Regions from separate parts of the Sporosarcina sp. FA15 genome, predicted to be linked through region 1. Evidence: riboswitches for the same ligand, from Rfam matches in the RefSeq annotation. Region 1 holds a riboswitch; each other region holds the start of a gene.
What was found. Region 1 has a riboswitch for thiamine pyrophosphate ahead of ACP8HG_RS18850 (thiamine phosphate synthase). Riboswitches for the same ligand answer to the same signal wherever they lie in the genome.
Positions count from the first base shown of each region.

Region 1 (3,149 bases):
CACAAGCTTGGTGCTCGCTGCACCGCTTGCGATGACTAGATGTTTTGCGTTGATAATGGACGACGCAATGCGTATCTGATAGCCACCATGTAACAGTGTGATTTCATCGACTGTGGCCTGTTCTGAAATAGTAGCACCCAAATTTTTAGCCGCTGCGCAAAATGCCAGACAAGCCTTTTCAGGATGAACATGGACGTCTTCTTCAAAAAGATACGCACCAAAAGCAGGTGGAGCAACATGCGGAATTCGTTCGCGAACTTGTTCAGCTGAAAGATGAACTGCGTTTTTCCAACGGGAGAGGGCAATTCGTTCTTCTTCGGAACAAGCAAACTGAACAATACCGCCAGCTGTATAACCGAAGTCCGCCCCTGCATCACGTTGGAATTCTGAATACAGTACCTGACTTTCTTGCGCGAATGAATAAAAGGTGTCATTCAAATATTCAGAGTGTGCACCAAGCATGCCGCCAGCCGCCCGAGTAGTGCCTTGAGCGATTTTATCGCGTTCAACAAGGTGAACTGACAAACCCTCTTTTGCTAAATAATAAGCTGTACTGCAACCAATAATCCCTCCCCCAATAACGACAACATCAACTGGTTGTGACATGGTTGGCATCCTTATAGGCTGTTGTGGCAACTTCAGGATTGTCACTGCCAAAAATGGACGACATCACTGCAATTCCTGCAACTCCGCCTTGATTTAATTGCGGAAGGTGATGGGGCTGAATTCCACCAATTGCATAGATGGGAATTGCTAGCGATTCAACGATTTGAAAAAGCTCATCGGTTCCACGGGGGAAGAGGCCAACTTTTGAACTTGTCTCGAATAAATGACCATAAAGAATCCAGTCAGCACCTTCTTTATAAGCAGTTTCAGCTTCACCATAAGAGTGGACAGATCTGCCGAAGGAGATAGCCGGGAATTTTTTTTTGAGTAGCGTTAGCGGTTCGCCGTATCCGGGAAGTTGAACTTTGTTAATCCCGGTAATTGAAGCGACATTCGTTCGCCCATGGACAATTAGTTTAGTTGAATCAAAGCCAGATTCGATTAATTGTCGAATCAACGCTATTATTTCTGAATCCATTTTCGATTTCTCACGTAAGATGGCTGCGTCGATAAAAGGTTCGATTGCTAGCAATGTATCAAGCAATTGGCTACGTTCCATTTTGTCATCTGTTACGGCAATTATCTTCATCGAACTCCTCCTTATCGAAAAGAAATAGTATATGTTTTCACCTGGGAATAGGGTCTAGTTTCAGGCGCCAACCCCTCGGGTCATAAGTCGTTTTACTGCGAGGGCTGAAGGACGCCCTCTTCGTAAACCGTCTTATGCCTGTCGGAGCTGAGCGGCGCCTTCTGCTTTTCTTGATAAAAAAAGACCACTTTCCAGGTATGGAAAGTGGTCTGTCGATGGCATTAGAATGCACTGATAGGAAGACACGCCACTTCCCTACGCAGGTACAAACCTGTTCAGGTGATAAGGGTAGCGGAGTGGAACTCGTTTCTCAGTCCTTTAAAAGGATTCCCCTAATGGTCGAATATGTTATGAAGTTGTCAATCTATTAGTAGCATAGCACGTCAATGGAATGAATGAAAGGATGAACAGTTGCGCTTAGTCGTCTAAGTGGACGTTATGATGCACTTGTTGAACATCTTCCAAATCATCCAGTACGTCAATCATTTTCTCGAATTGTGCTTGAGCTTCTGGTGACAGAGTCAAGTCGTTTTGTGCAAGCATTGTTATTTCAGCGACGTTAAACTCTGTAATACCGGCACTTTTTAAAGCTGCCTGAACAGCATGGAACTGGTCTGGCTCAGCATAGATGATGACCGACTCCTCTTCATCTAGAATATCACGCACTTCGACGTCCGCATCCATTAGAAGTTCGAGAACGTCGTCGGCGGACATACCTTCAATTCCGATAACTGCAGTCGCATCAAACATATAGGAAACAGATCCGCTGACACCCATATTACCGCCATTTTTACCGAATGCGGCGCGTACTTCTGATGCAGTACGATTGACGTTATTTGTCAGTGTATCGACAATAACCATCGAGCCATTTGGTCCGAATCCTTCATAGCGAAGCTCGTCAAAGTTTTCTTCTGAACCACCTTTTGCTTTTTCAATTGCCCGGTCAATAATCGCTTTTGGTACACTATATGTTTTTGCGCGTTCTACGACAAATTTTAGCGCTTGATTCAATTCAGGATCAGGCTCGCCTTGCTTCGCTACTACATAAATTTCACGTCCGAATTTAGCATAAATGCGACTCGTGTCCGCATCTCTTGAAGCTTTTTTCTCTTTGATATTGTTCCATTTACGGCCCATGAATTTCCACTCACTTTCGATTAAGCATAGATTTACTACAATAAGTATACAACAATTATATGCAAGTAGACGAGTGGGAATTATTAAAAATGGGCTATTAGGTTGTGTAAGGGAGAAAGTTTTTACCTATTTAAGTTGAATTAAGGAATCCCACTAAATTTACTGTGGCGCTCAATAAGGAGAGAGTATTAATTCGGGGGGGATTGTAGAACGCTTGGCGCTTTGGGGATGCCTTTGCCGCGCCTGCGCTAGGATGTTCATTATCGAGAGAAATGTGATTTTGAGATGTATACGCCGAGATTATAATGTGCTTATTTTTTGCTACTAATTCTATTCAAGAAAGACACACTCCGGGTTGCAGTTTTCATCGCAGATAATGAAAAGCTCTTTCTCACATAGACTATCTAGCGCAGGCGCGTCTTCGCGGGAGGCATCCACAAAGCGCCGAAGCGGTATTAGGGGGAATCCTAATTCATTTCAAGTACAAGTTTTTTTTCAGTAGCCTCCCAAAAGCCCTTGTAAAGCGCATACGCCGTATTCATTTGTTCAACATATATACTGTCTTTCAATTATGAGAATTTGTCTACTATCGTACAGTTTTGGCGTGATGGAAAGAACATTATCCGATATTTAAGAAAAACTCTTTTTCTTATGACGATTCTCAATTATACTAAAGGTGAACGTTCATCCTACTATAGAAGGGAACAGACGCATGGAACTCATATATAAAGGGAAGACGAAAGATGTATACAAATTGGACGGCAACAATGTACTACTGAAATTTAAAGATGATGTAACCGGAGAAGACGGGGTTTTC
Region 1 covers NZ_CP188818.1:3,969,203-3,972,351, forward strand. The annotation lists gene thiO (glycine oxidase ThiO) at 1-606, opposite strand, end outside; gene ACP8HG_RS18850 (thiamine phosphate synthase) at 590-1,195, opposite strand; TPP riboswitch at 1,431-1,539, opposite strand; gene ACP8HG_RS18855 (YebC/PmpR family DNA-binding transcriptional regulator) at 1,613-2,332, opposite strand; gene ACP8HG_RS18860 (phosphoribosylaminoimidazolesuccinocarboxamide synthase) at 3,045-3,149, shown strand, end outside.

Region 2 (3,149 bases), 170 kb from region 1:
AGGGGACAGCCCATTACATTTCGTCTCCCATCAGATACATCTGACCACACACTAAAGCAACTGCAAAAGTTAAAAGAAGTCGAAAGAAGAAACTTTTCCAGTAAAATTGCGGAGTTCGTGATAGATGGGGTGAATGACTCACTTTTAAAGCATAGAGAGGCCATAACAATTCCGCTCCCAAAAGGGTTAACTAAAGCGCAACGTGATTGGTTAAAGCACGAACATTCCGAGGCGCTACTAGGGAGTATCGTCTATCAGTTGATGTCCGATCCAATCCGCACAGCATCTCTCTTTGCATCATTGAACAGCAATGCAATAGATGTAAATGCAGCATTATATTTGCAGGAAGAAACGAGCGCTGCCGTTGAGGTGGAAACAGAACATCAATTGATTAACATAGAGGATGATCTGGATAATTTTGATTGGGAACAGTTAAAGGAGCCAGAAGAAACCTCTGTTGTAGAAGAGGAAGACCCTCTAGCTGACTTCCTTGCTCAGATGAATAAATAATAGTGAGTGCCTGCATAAGAAACCACCATGAATGTTTAAATTTTCATGATGGTTTATTGTACAGGCACTTTTTGTCGTGATTTCTAAGGAATCTAAGACATTGAGATGTTTTCTTTGGAGCATACAAGGGAAAAAGAGTAATAGGGATGACTACAGCTAGTTTGCGAATGGGTTGTATGTCTATTTAGTAAGAAGAATGGGGTGAAGCGGGTATGGAAAAAGTTATTTACATCGTGCGTCATTGCTCCGCAGAAGGACAGGCACCACACGCGGAATTGACTGCTGAAGGGATTTTGCAGGCGGATCAGCTTGTAGCGTTTTTCGAAGATATCGAAGTGGAACGGATTATTACGAGTCCGTTTTCTCGTGCACGTCAGACGGGCTGGCCTATAGCTGAGCGGAAGAAGTTGCATGTAGAGGTGGATAGTCGGCTTATGGAGCGCGTGCTAAGTTCAATGGATTTCGAGGATTGGTTGATAAAGCTGGAAGATACGTTTTTTGACCTTCATCTAAAATATGAAGGTGGGGAATCTTCGAGTGAAGCGATGTCGAGGGTCTGTGATGTTGTGGATGAGCTGGGTGACGGTTCGCGGACAGTGCTTGTGACACACGGGAATTTAATGGCGCTATTATTAAGGTGTTATGATGAGCGATTCGATTTTGGGCAGTGGCAGGCACTGACGAATCCAGACGTGTATGTTATACGGATTAAGGATGGGGACTCAGAAGTGGAAAGAATTTGGGGTTCTGAATAAAAAAACAGGCCGCTGTGATGTCGGCCTATCTAGGTTTTAGTGAATGTTAACCCATTGTAAGATTAGTAATAATGACCACTGCAATAATAACGAGTGCCCCGAAAAGACTGATCCACATGGATTTGTCGGGATTATTCGGTCTGCTGTCTGCTTTATGCATAAACTGCGCCTTCTTTCTGTTTATGTCATTAACTATACTCTTATCGACGATAGAATGGAATAAACTGTTACCACGTGAAACGAGTTTATTATATATATTGAACCTATTTGATGGAGTTTTTTATTTCCATTACTCTATGCTTCTATTGAAAATGGACCAAACATTCCCACAATCTCACACTAGATATGTTACACTTGCTACAAAGCTGAATAGTTTAACAACCACTAGGGGAGCCTTTTTTAGGCTGAGACGTGCATGAATGCGCGGACCCTTGGAACCTGATCCGGATTATACCGGCGTAGGAAAGTGGGTACGCCTTTTACGAATAGTTAAATGGCTAGCCGCTTTCTTACGCCACCGGGAAGCGGCTTTTTAGTATAAATAAAAGGGTGGCGAATCGAATGGTACGTGTGGCATTGACAATTGCGGGGTCGGATAGTGGTGGTGGTGCGGGTATTCAGGCAGACTTGAAGACGTTCCAAGAATTGGGTGTTTTCGGTACGTCGGCACTGACAGCGGTGACAGCGCAAAATACATTTGGAGTGACGGCGATACAGCCGGTTGACACCGCTATTATTAAAGCGCAAATACAGGCAGTTATTGAAGATTTTGATGTTAAAGCGATTAAGACAGGGATGCTCTTTTCGACAGAAATTATCTATGCAGTGGGAGAGGCGTTTCATTGGAGCGGAATTCCACTTGTCATTGATCCGGTAATGATTGCGAAAGGGGGTGCTTCATTGCTAGAAAGACAGGCGGTTGAAGCGTTGAAGACTGTACTTGTACCTCTTGCAGCTATTGTTACACCTAATATTCCAGAAGCAGAAGTGCTTGCAGGAATGGAAATAAAGACGAATGCAGACATAGAACGAGCGGCGAAACATATAATAGCGTTGGGCGCGGGGGCGGTTCTTATTAAAGGGGGCCACCGGAAAGAAGCGCCTTATGCGGAAGATCTGTTCATGGGGGCTGACGGGGAACGGTTCTCGGTTCGCGCACCATGGATTGATACGAAAGATACGCATGGAACAGGGTGTACGTATTCGGCGGCACTGACAGCGTTTTTGGCAAATGGGGAAACGGCAGCGAATGCAGTTGTTTCTGCAAAATGTTTTATCCACGCAGCAATTGAAGATGGACTTAAAATTGGTGGCGGCCATGGTCCGACGAATCACTGGGCATATGGACGCCGCGGTAACAAGACAATGGAAGGGGTTGTAGTTTATGGATAAGCAAACAGTTAACTTATATTTCATCATGGGTACAGTGAATTTGGCGGGACGCGACCCGTTACATGTCTTAGAAGAGGCGTTAAAGGGTGGTATAACGAGCTTTCAATTACGTGAAAAAGGGCCTGGTGCATTAACGGGTGAAGAATTGAAGGCTTTTGCACAAGCGTGTCAGCAATTATGTGAACAATATAGTGTACCTTTCATTGTCAATGATGATATAGGTCTTGCGATTGAAATTGGTGCAGACGGTATTCATATCGGGCAGGAAGACGGATATATTTCAGCAGTGCGTGACAAGGTTGGTCCAGACATGCTAATAGGTGTTTCTACGCATAATGTAACAGAAGCGATTGCGGCAGCTGATGCTGGGGCTGATTATATCGGTCTAGGTCCAGTTTATGAGACACAGACGAAAATGGATACGCAACCGGTTATTGGTATCGAGACAATTAGGGAAGTGGCATCGTTGTTACCTGGCTTACCAATTGTTGC
Region 2 covers NZ_CP188818.1:3,794,559-3,797,707, forward strand. The annotation lists gene ACP8HG_RS17875 (hypothetical protein) at 1-510, shown strand, start outside; gene ACP8HG_RS17880 (histidine phosphatase family protein) at 723-1,265, shown strand; TPP riboswitch at 1,642-1,747, shown strand; gene thiD (bifunctional hydroxymethylpyrimidine kinase/phosphomethylpyrimidine kinase) at 1,827-2,657, shown strand; gene thiE (thiamine phosphate synthase) at 2,650-3,149, shown strand, end outside.
Region 2: linked by a shared signal. The riboswitch ahead of thiD (bifunctional hydroxymethylpyrimidine kinase/phosphomethylpyrimidine kinase) and the one ahead of ACP8HG_RS18850 (thiamine phosphate synthase) in region 1 are both predicted to bind thiamine pyrophosphate.

Region 3 (3,149 bases), 1.1 Mb from region 1:
TCGCATTTGCGGTCAGCATGAGCACTTTACGCTCAACATGCATCGCGTTCGGATAGACTGACCGTACTTTTTCCATCGGGAATAAAACCGGTGTCTCATCTAGCAATTTAACAAAAACATAATCCTCACTTACTGGGTGCAACAAAATATCTTCCATCGTCCCTACAACCGTCCGCATATCATGCTTTGGCTTCAACTCCCGTTTCTCAACAGATACCTGCCCTGCAGCATCAAGTTCGATAATTAGAAACCCTTTATTATGATGTTCTTCTGAAATCGAATATTTCATTGGCGAACCCGCAAATCGCACTGTTTCATTTAACACATAATGTGCCTGATGTAGGTGGCCAAGTGCAGTATAATTAAATCCTTCGAAAAGATGCGCCGACACATATTCTGCCCCACCAATTGCCAACGGTCGTTCGGAGTCACTCGTGTTATTTTCACTTTCTCCGTGAGGTGTCACAAAAGCATGTCCAACAAATACATGTCGGACCCCCTCTGCCATTTGTTCACGGATAGTTGCCGTCACTTTCTTCATCGCATCGTTATGGTTCACAATCGTTTCATCTTCGTGCAAATGTTTTACAACAGAAGGATCCGCAAATGGTACGAGATGGAAATGAACCTCACCGTAGTCATCTGACAAAACGACCGGTTCGATTACTTTCGTCATCTGACCTGCAATATGGTAGCCATTTACTCGCATCAATCCGCTTCCAAAATGGAGGCGTCCCGGGCTATCATGGTTTCCTCCAATCGCAAGGACTGGTATTCCAAGTTCCATAGTGATTTTTCCAAGCACTTCGTCAAGTAGTGCAATCGCTTCTGTAGGTGGCACCGCACGGTCATACAAATCGCCTGCGATAACGACCGCATCTGGCTTCTCCTTTTTGACTACCTCTACAAATTGATCAAGCACATAACGCTGTCCTTCTGTCATATATATACCTTGAACGAGCTTGCCTAAATGCCAGTCCGCTGTATGGAAAAATTTCAAATTCATTTCCCCTTTCAATACTTTTTCTTTCTACTTTACAGGATAATTCTTGTAAAAGGAAACATACATTCCTTTCTAACTTTTCACAAAGTTAAGGTTGACCTTCTATTTTTAATATGCTTATAATGGGGATGAGTCCAATTTCATATGATCCACCGCTAGGGGTGCTCTAACAGAGCTGAGAGAGGCATGTGCCTTGACCCTTATAACTTGAACTGGTTAATACCAGCGTAAGGAAGAGGTGCTGACACAATAATTCTGCCGGTCTATTTTCCGGGATACTTTTGATTGTCTACAACCCACTTCTTCTTCAAGGAGTGGGTTTTTTGGTTTTCAAGAATACAAAGGGAGTGTTGATATCATGAAGTTCACTGACCGTTTGTTAGAAAAGACGTTACCAATCTGGAGACAGAATCATAGCCATCCGTTCGTACAAGGAATTGGCGATGGGACGCTTGATCCGGATAAATTCAGGTTTTATATGGTACAGGATTACTTGTATTTGATTGATTATGCAAAACTGTTTGCGATCGGGGCTGTAAAAGCCGACGACTTGGAAACGATGGGCAAATTCGCGACACTACTCGATGGGACGCTGAACAAGGAAATGGCCCTGCATCGAAGCTACGCACTGCGGTTCGGCATTTCTGAACAGGAACTTGAAAACGCTAAGCCGTCACCAATTGTTCTTGCCTATACGCACTACATGTTACACGTCTGTCAAAATGGAACCGTTGCGGAAGTGATGGCTGCTCTGCTTCCTTGCGCATGGAGTTACTGGGAAATCGGTAAGGAGCTAAATGCTATTCCAGGTGCTGCCGATCACTCGTTATATGGCGATTGGATTCAGATGTATTCTTCGGATGAATTCGAGGAACTTGCGGGCTGGTGTATTGATTTAATGAACAAATCAACAGAAGGAAAACCGGAGCATGAACTGTTAAAGCTCGAGGAGATCTTCCTCAATACAACTCGTTATGAATATATGTTTTGGGATATGGCAAATACAAAACAAATGTGGCCTGGAGTTGAAATGATAAATGCTATCGTTTGACGGTGTTTCATTCACGTACCAATCAGGCAACAGCATACTCGATAATCTGTCATTCAACATTCTTCCCGGTGAGTTTATTTCGATAATTGGTGTTAGCGGTTCCGGTAAAAGCACGATTTTCCGTCTTGTAACCGGATTAGATGAACCCTCAAACGGTACCATTTCTCTTGAAGGGAATCCAAATACTCAGCGCCTCGGAAAGGTCGGCTATATGCCCCAACAAGATTTGCTACTTCCTTGGCGAACCATTTTAGAAAATGCATGCCTTCCACTTGAAGTAGCCGGATTAGATAAGAAGGCTGCTAAGGAACAAGTGCAACCATTATTACAGGAGTTCGGCCTTGGTGGAACGGAGGATAACTATCCCGGCGAACTTTCGGGTGGAATGAAGCAGCGCGTCGCTTTCTTGCGCGCTGTCCTTTCTGGCAATTCCCTACTGTTATTGGATGAACCCTTTTCGGCCCTCGACGCTATCACTCGACTGGCTATGCAAGAGTGGCTCATCAATCTGTGGGAAAAGCGCAAATCAACTGTCCTTTTCATCACACATGACGTAGAGGAAGCACTGTTTCTGTCAGACCGTATTTTTCTGTTGCAAAACAAACCTGTCACTTCATTCGTGGAAATCGAAGTGCCTCTTGAAAGACCTCGAATAAGAAACGATTTACATCGCGCTGAAATGCTCGAGCTAAAAGAACTGCTTATCGGCAAGCTCAGAAGTGAGGTTTCGCTGTGAAAAATACGGCTTCCTTAGTAATCATTGCAGGATTTCTAAGTATCTGGGAGTTGGGTGCACGCCTTTACGGTAAAGCGTTCATTCTCCCTTCCCCTATACAAATTTTTATACGTTTTTGGGAACTGAGGGAAGTATTATTGTTGAAACATCTACCGGTTACTTTGATGACGATTATTATCGGCCTAGCCATTTCGATTATTTCAGGAACAGCAATTGCAGTGCTAATGTCTTCCCATCCCGGCGTACGAAAAGCGCTCTATCCAATTCTCATTGCATCTCAAATGGTTCCTATTATTGCGCTTGCACCTATTTTTGTACTGTGGTTTGGTTACACAATTTGGAGCAAAGTTGCTGTTACT
Region 3 covers NZ_CP188818.1:407,142-410,290, reverse strand. The annotation lists gene ACP8HG_RS02080 (exonuclease SbcCD subunit D) at 1-1,000, opposite strand, end outside; TPP riboswitch at 1,151-1,254, shown strand; gene tenA (thiaminase II) at 1,362-2,054, shown strand; gene ACP8HG_RS02070 (ABC transporter ATP-binding protein) at 2,041-2,790, shown strand; gene ACP8HG_RS02065 (ABC transporter permease) at 2,787-3,149, shown strand, end outside.
Region 3: linked by a shared signal. The riboswitch ahead of tenA (thiaminase II) and the one ahead of ACP8HG_RS18850 (thiamine phosphate synthase) in region 1 are both predicted to bind thiamine pyrophosphate.

Region 4 (3,149 bases), 780 kb from region 1:
CAATGACATTGTAGATCAGTGGTATATGAATGCGGATGACCAATTATTTGCGAATGAAGAGAATATGGAGAGCTGGATGCTTGAGTCAGCTAAGTATTATAAAAAACGTAATAATTGGTACACGGCGGGTGGCCCATACAATAAAATGGCGATAACCACAGAGCCAATGCCTGACACAGGGCAAGGATATGGGCGGAACTTACTTCTATTAAAAGAAGATCGTGCGCTGGTTTTATATAATGAGCAAGAGGATCGTTATTTTGAGAACTTAATTTACAACTCATTTGTTAACTTGAAGAATTTCAAAGGTGACAAAGATTATTGGGAAACAGAAGTTACAAGCACCTATTTGAAAGATTTATATGACATTACAGCTCCATTCATTGATACACGTTTTAATGAGCAAATCGCGCTTTTCTACTATAATAGTGGTGCTGATTTTGGAATTGAGAATGCGAAAGAGCCATTGCGTAATTATGCTGACTTACTAGTCTCACAAAAAAGTAAAGGAAACGTCATTCCTGTGAATGACGAGTCTTACTACATCGCGGATTACTTCCCGATTGCACAGCAAGTAACGACACATGCCTCTATGAATCATGTGTTGGGCGGTATGAACGTTTTACTCATGGCTTATAATGAGTTCGGTGATCAGAAGTATTTAGATACAGCGCAGGCTATACAAACAGCGATTGTAGCGGATAAAGATGATTGGATTCGTGATAATGGCGATATTTGGTATCGTATTTCCGCATTACGTGACTATAAAGGCGATGATTACAAGCATCTGACTTTAGAGGATTTAATAAATTCGTACAAACTTTGGAAAGATATTGATCCGACGTATTTGCCTTTATTAGAAGAAATGATTGCTTCAAAAGCTTCGTTTTTATCGAATGAAAATTTAGGTTACACAACTAAAATAAAGAACGGGTTACGTGATATCGACTTATCGAACTATCTTCCTAAAGGGGAAGAAAGAACAGATGCATTGTGAAGAAGAAAAAACTAAATAGATACTGCTAGGGGAGCCGTTTAGGCTGAGACACATCATAGATGTAAACCCTTCGAACCTGATCTAGTTCATACTAGCGTAGGGAAGCAGCTGAAACTCTACACTCAATGTCTTTATATACGTAGAAAACAGCCGCCTTCCGATTATGGAAAGCGGCTGTTTTCTGTTCCAGTGTATATATGTTGAACAAATGAAATAAAGATAGTGAACTGCGCGAAGGCGCATTACAAGGGCTAGCGCCGTAGTGAATTCAATGGAATTCTTTATTACAACGTATATAGATTCACCTACCAAAAATATAGATAAGGGATGGATGAGTAAAATGGAAAATAGAATTAGTAACCTAGTTGATGAACGTCTAGAGGAGTTAGTGCAATTGCTAGCGGACCTCGTTCGTTTCCCGACAGTTAGTCCACCGGCAAGAAATACAACAGGCGTACAGCGGTATATTCAAGATTTTTTAGCACAAGAAAAATTTGAAACGGTTAGTTGGGATGTATTTCCTGGCGACCCGAACGTTGTAGGCGTTAAAAAGGGAACGGATGGAAACCTGTATAACAGCCTAATCATTAATGGACATATAGACGTTGCGGAAGTGGGGGATGAAACAGAGTGGACTGTGCCTGTCTTTGAACTAACGACTAAAGATGGCAACGCATATGGGCGAGGAACATCCGATATGAAAGGTGCAGTAGCGGCGACTTTACTAGCCGTTAAATTATTAAACGAACTAGGTGTGGAACTGAAAGGTGATTTGCAAATTCAGACTGTCATTGGGGAGGAAGCGGGAGAGGCTGGAACACTTTCATGTATGGAAAAAGGCTATACAGCAGACTTTGCACTTGTAGTCGATGGCAGTGATCGTCAAATCCATGGTCAGGGTGGTGTGATTACCGGCTGGATAACGATTAAAAGTAAGGAAGTTTTCCATGATGCAATGAGGATGAGTATGCTTCATGCAGGCGGTTCGGTTAATGGGGCTAGTGCGATAGAAAAGATGATGAAGGTTATTGCTGGATTACAAGATTTAGAACGTCACTGGGCTGTGACAAAAAAATATCCGGGTTTTGCGCCTGGCACCACTACTATTAATCCAGCAGTTATAGAAGGAGGAAGGCATGCAGCTTTTGTGGCGGATGAATGTCGGCTCTGGATCACCGTTCATTTCTATCCGAATGAAACCTATCAATCTGTAACAAAAGAAATCGAAGAGCATTTGAACCATGTAGCAAAAGCAGACACGTGGTTAAGAGAAAATCCCATTCACTTTCGCTGGGGTGGAAAATCAATGATTGAAGAACGTGGAGAAATATTTCCGGCGCTTGAAATGAATGCGGACCATGCAGCTGTTCAACTTCTTGCGCATTGTCATGAACAAACCGAAAAAAGTCCTGCAATAATAGGTATGTCGAGATCAGTAACAGATGCGGGCTGGCTAGGAGCAGCAGGAATTCCAACTGTTATCTATGGTCCTGGAAAGTTGGAAGAGGCACATTCAGTCGATGAAAAGATAAACATTGAAGAATTAGTGGTATTTACCAAGACGCTTATGTTATTTATAAATGAGTGGTGTAATACGAAAAAATAGGAGTGCAAGTAATCTCCCCATTCATCTACTACTATTAAACTGTTACATGTTGAACAAATGGATGCCTATATAAACTAAGCGAAGGCGCCTTACAAGGGACAGCCTAAACCTTAAGAAAAGCTTAAAAGTCTACGTTTGACTTGTACATTTGCGGCTAGCTTTGGACGAAATGATTACAACACCTTTACCGCGGGTTAAATGTGGCTGGAAATGCCAGCTACACTCTTTTCGGTAATCCTGTTACAACTAACTGTCCACCACATACCTACAATGTTTAAGTGGAAAATGCAACTACTTTGGAAGATGGAAGAATAACTACCTTTCTATAAAAGTTGCAAGTGCCCGAAGATGAAATTTCGGGCACTCTGCTGCATTTAACAAGCTTTCCTTACTTACTTTGGCAAAAATCATACAAGTAACAATGTGATGCCATATAGAAAGTGACCCTTTCTAAAATACAAAAAGGAAATACTATAGAGTGGGATTAGGCAGCCAAAATTGCATCTTTGGCTGCCCCTTTATGGATAGGAATGTAGTTATTCACTC
Region 4 covers NZ_CP188818.1:127,918-131,066, forward strand. The annotation lists gene ACP8HG_RS00705 (S-layer homology domain-containing protein) at 1-997, shown strand, start outside; TPP riboswitch at 1,015-1,117, shown strand; gene ACP8HG_RS00710 (acetylornithine deacetylase) at 1,329-2,603, shown strand.
Region 4: linked by a shared signal. The riboswitch ahead of ACP8HG_RS00710 (acetylornithine deacetylase) and the one ahead of ACP8HG_RS18850 (thiamine phosphate synthase) in region 1 are both predicted to bind thiamine pyrophosphate.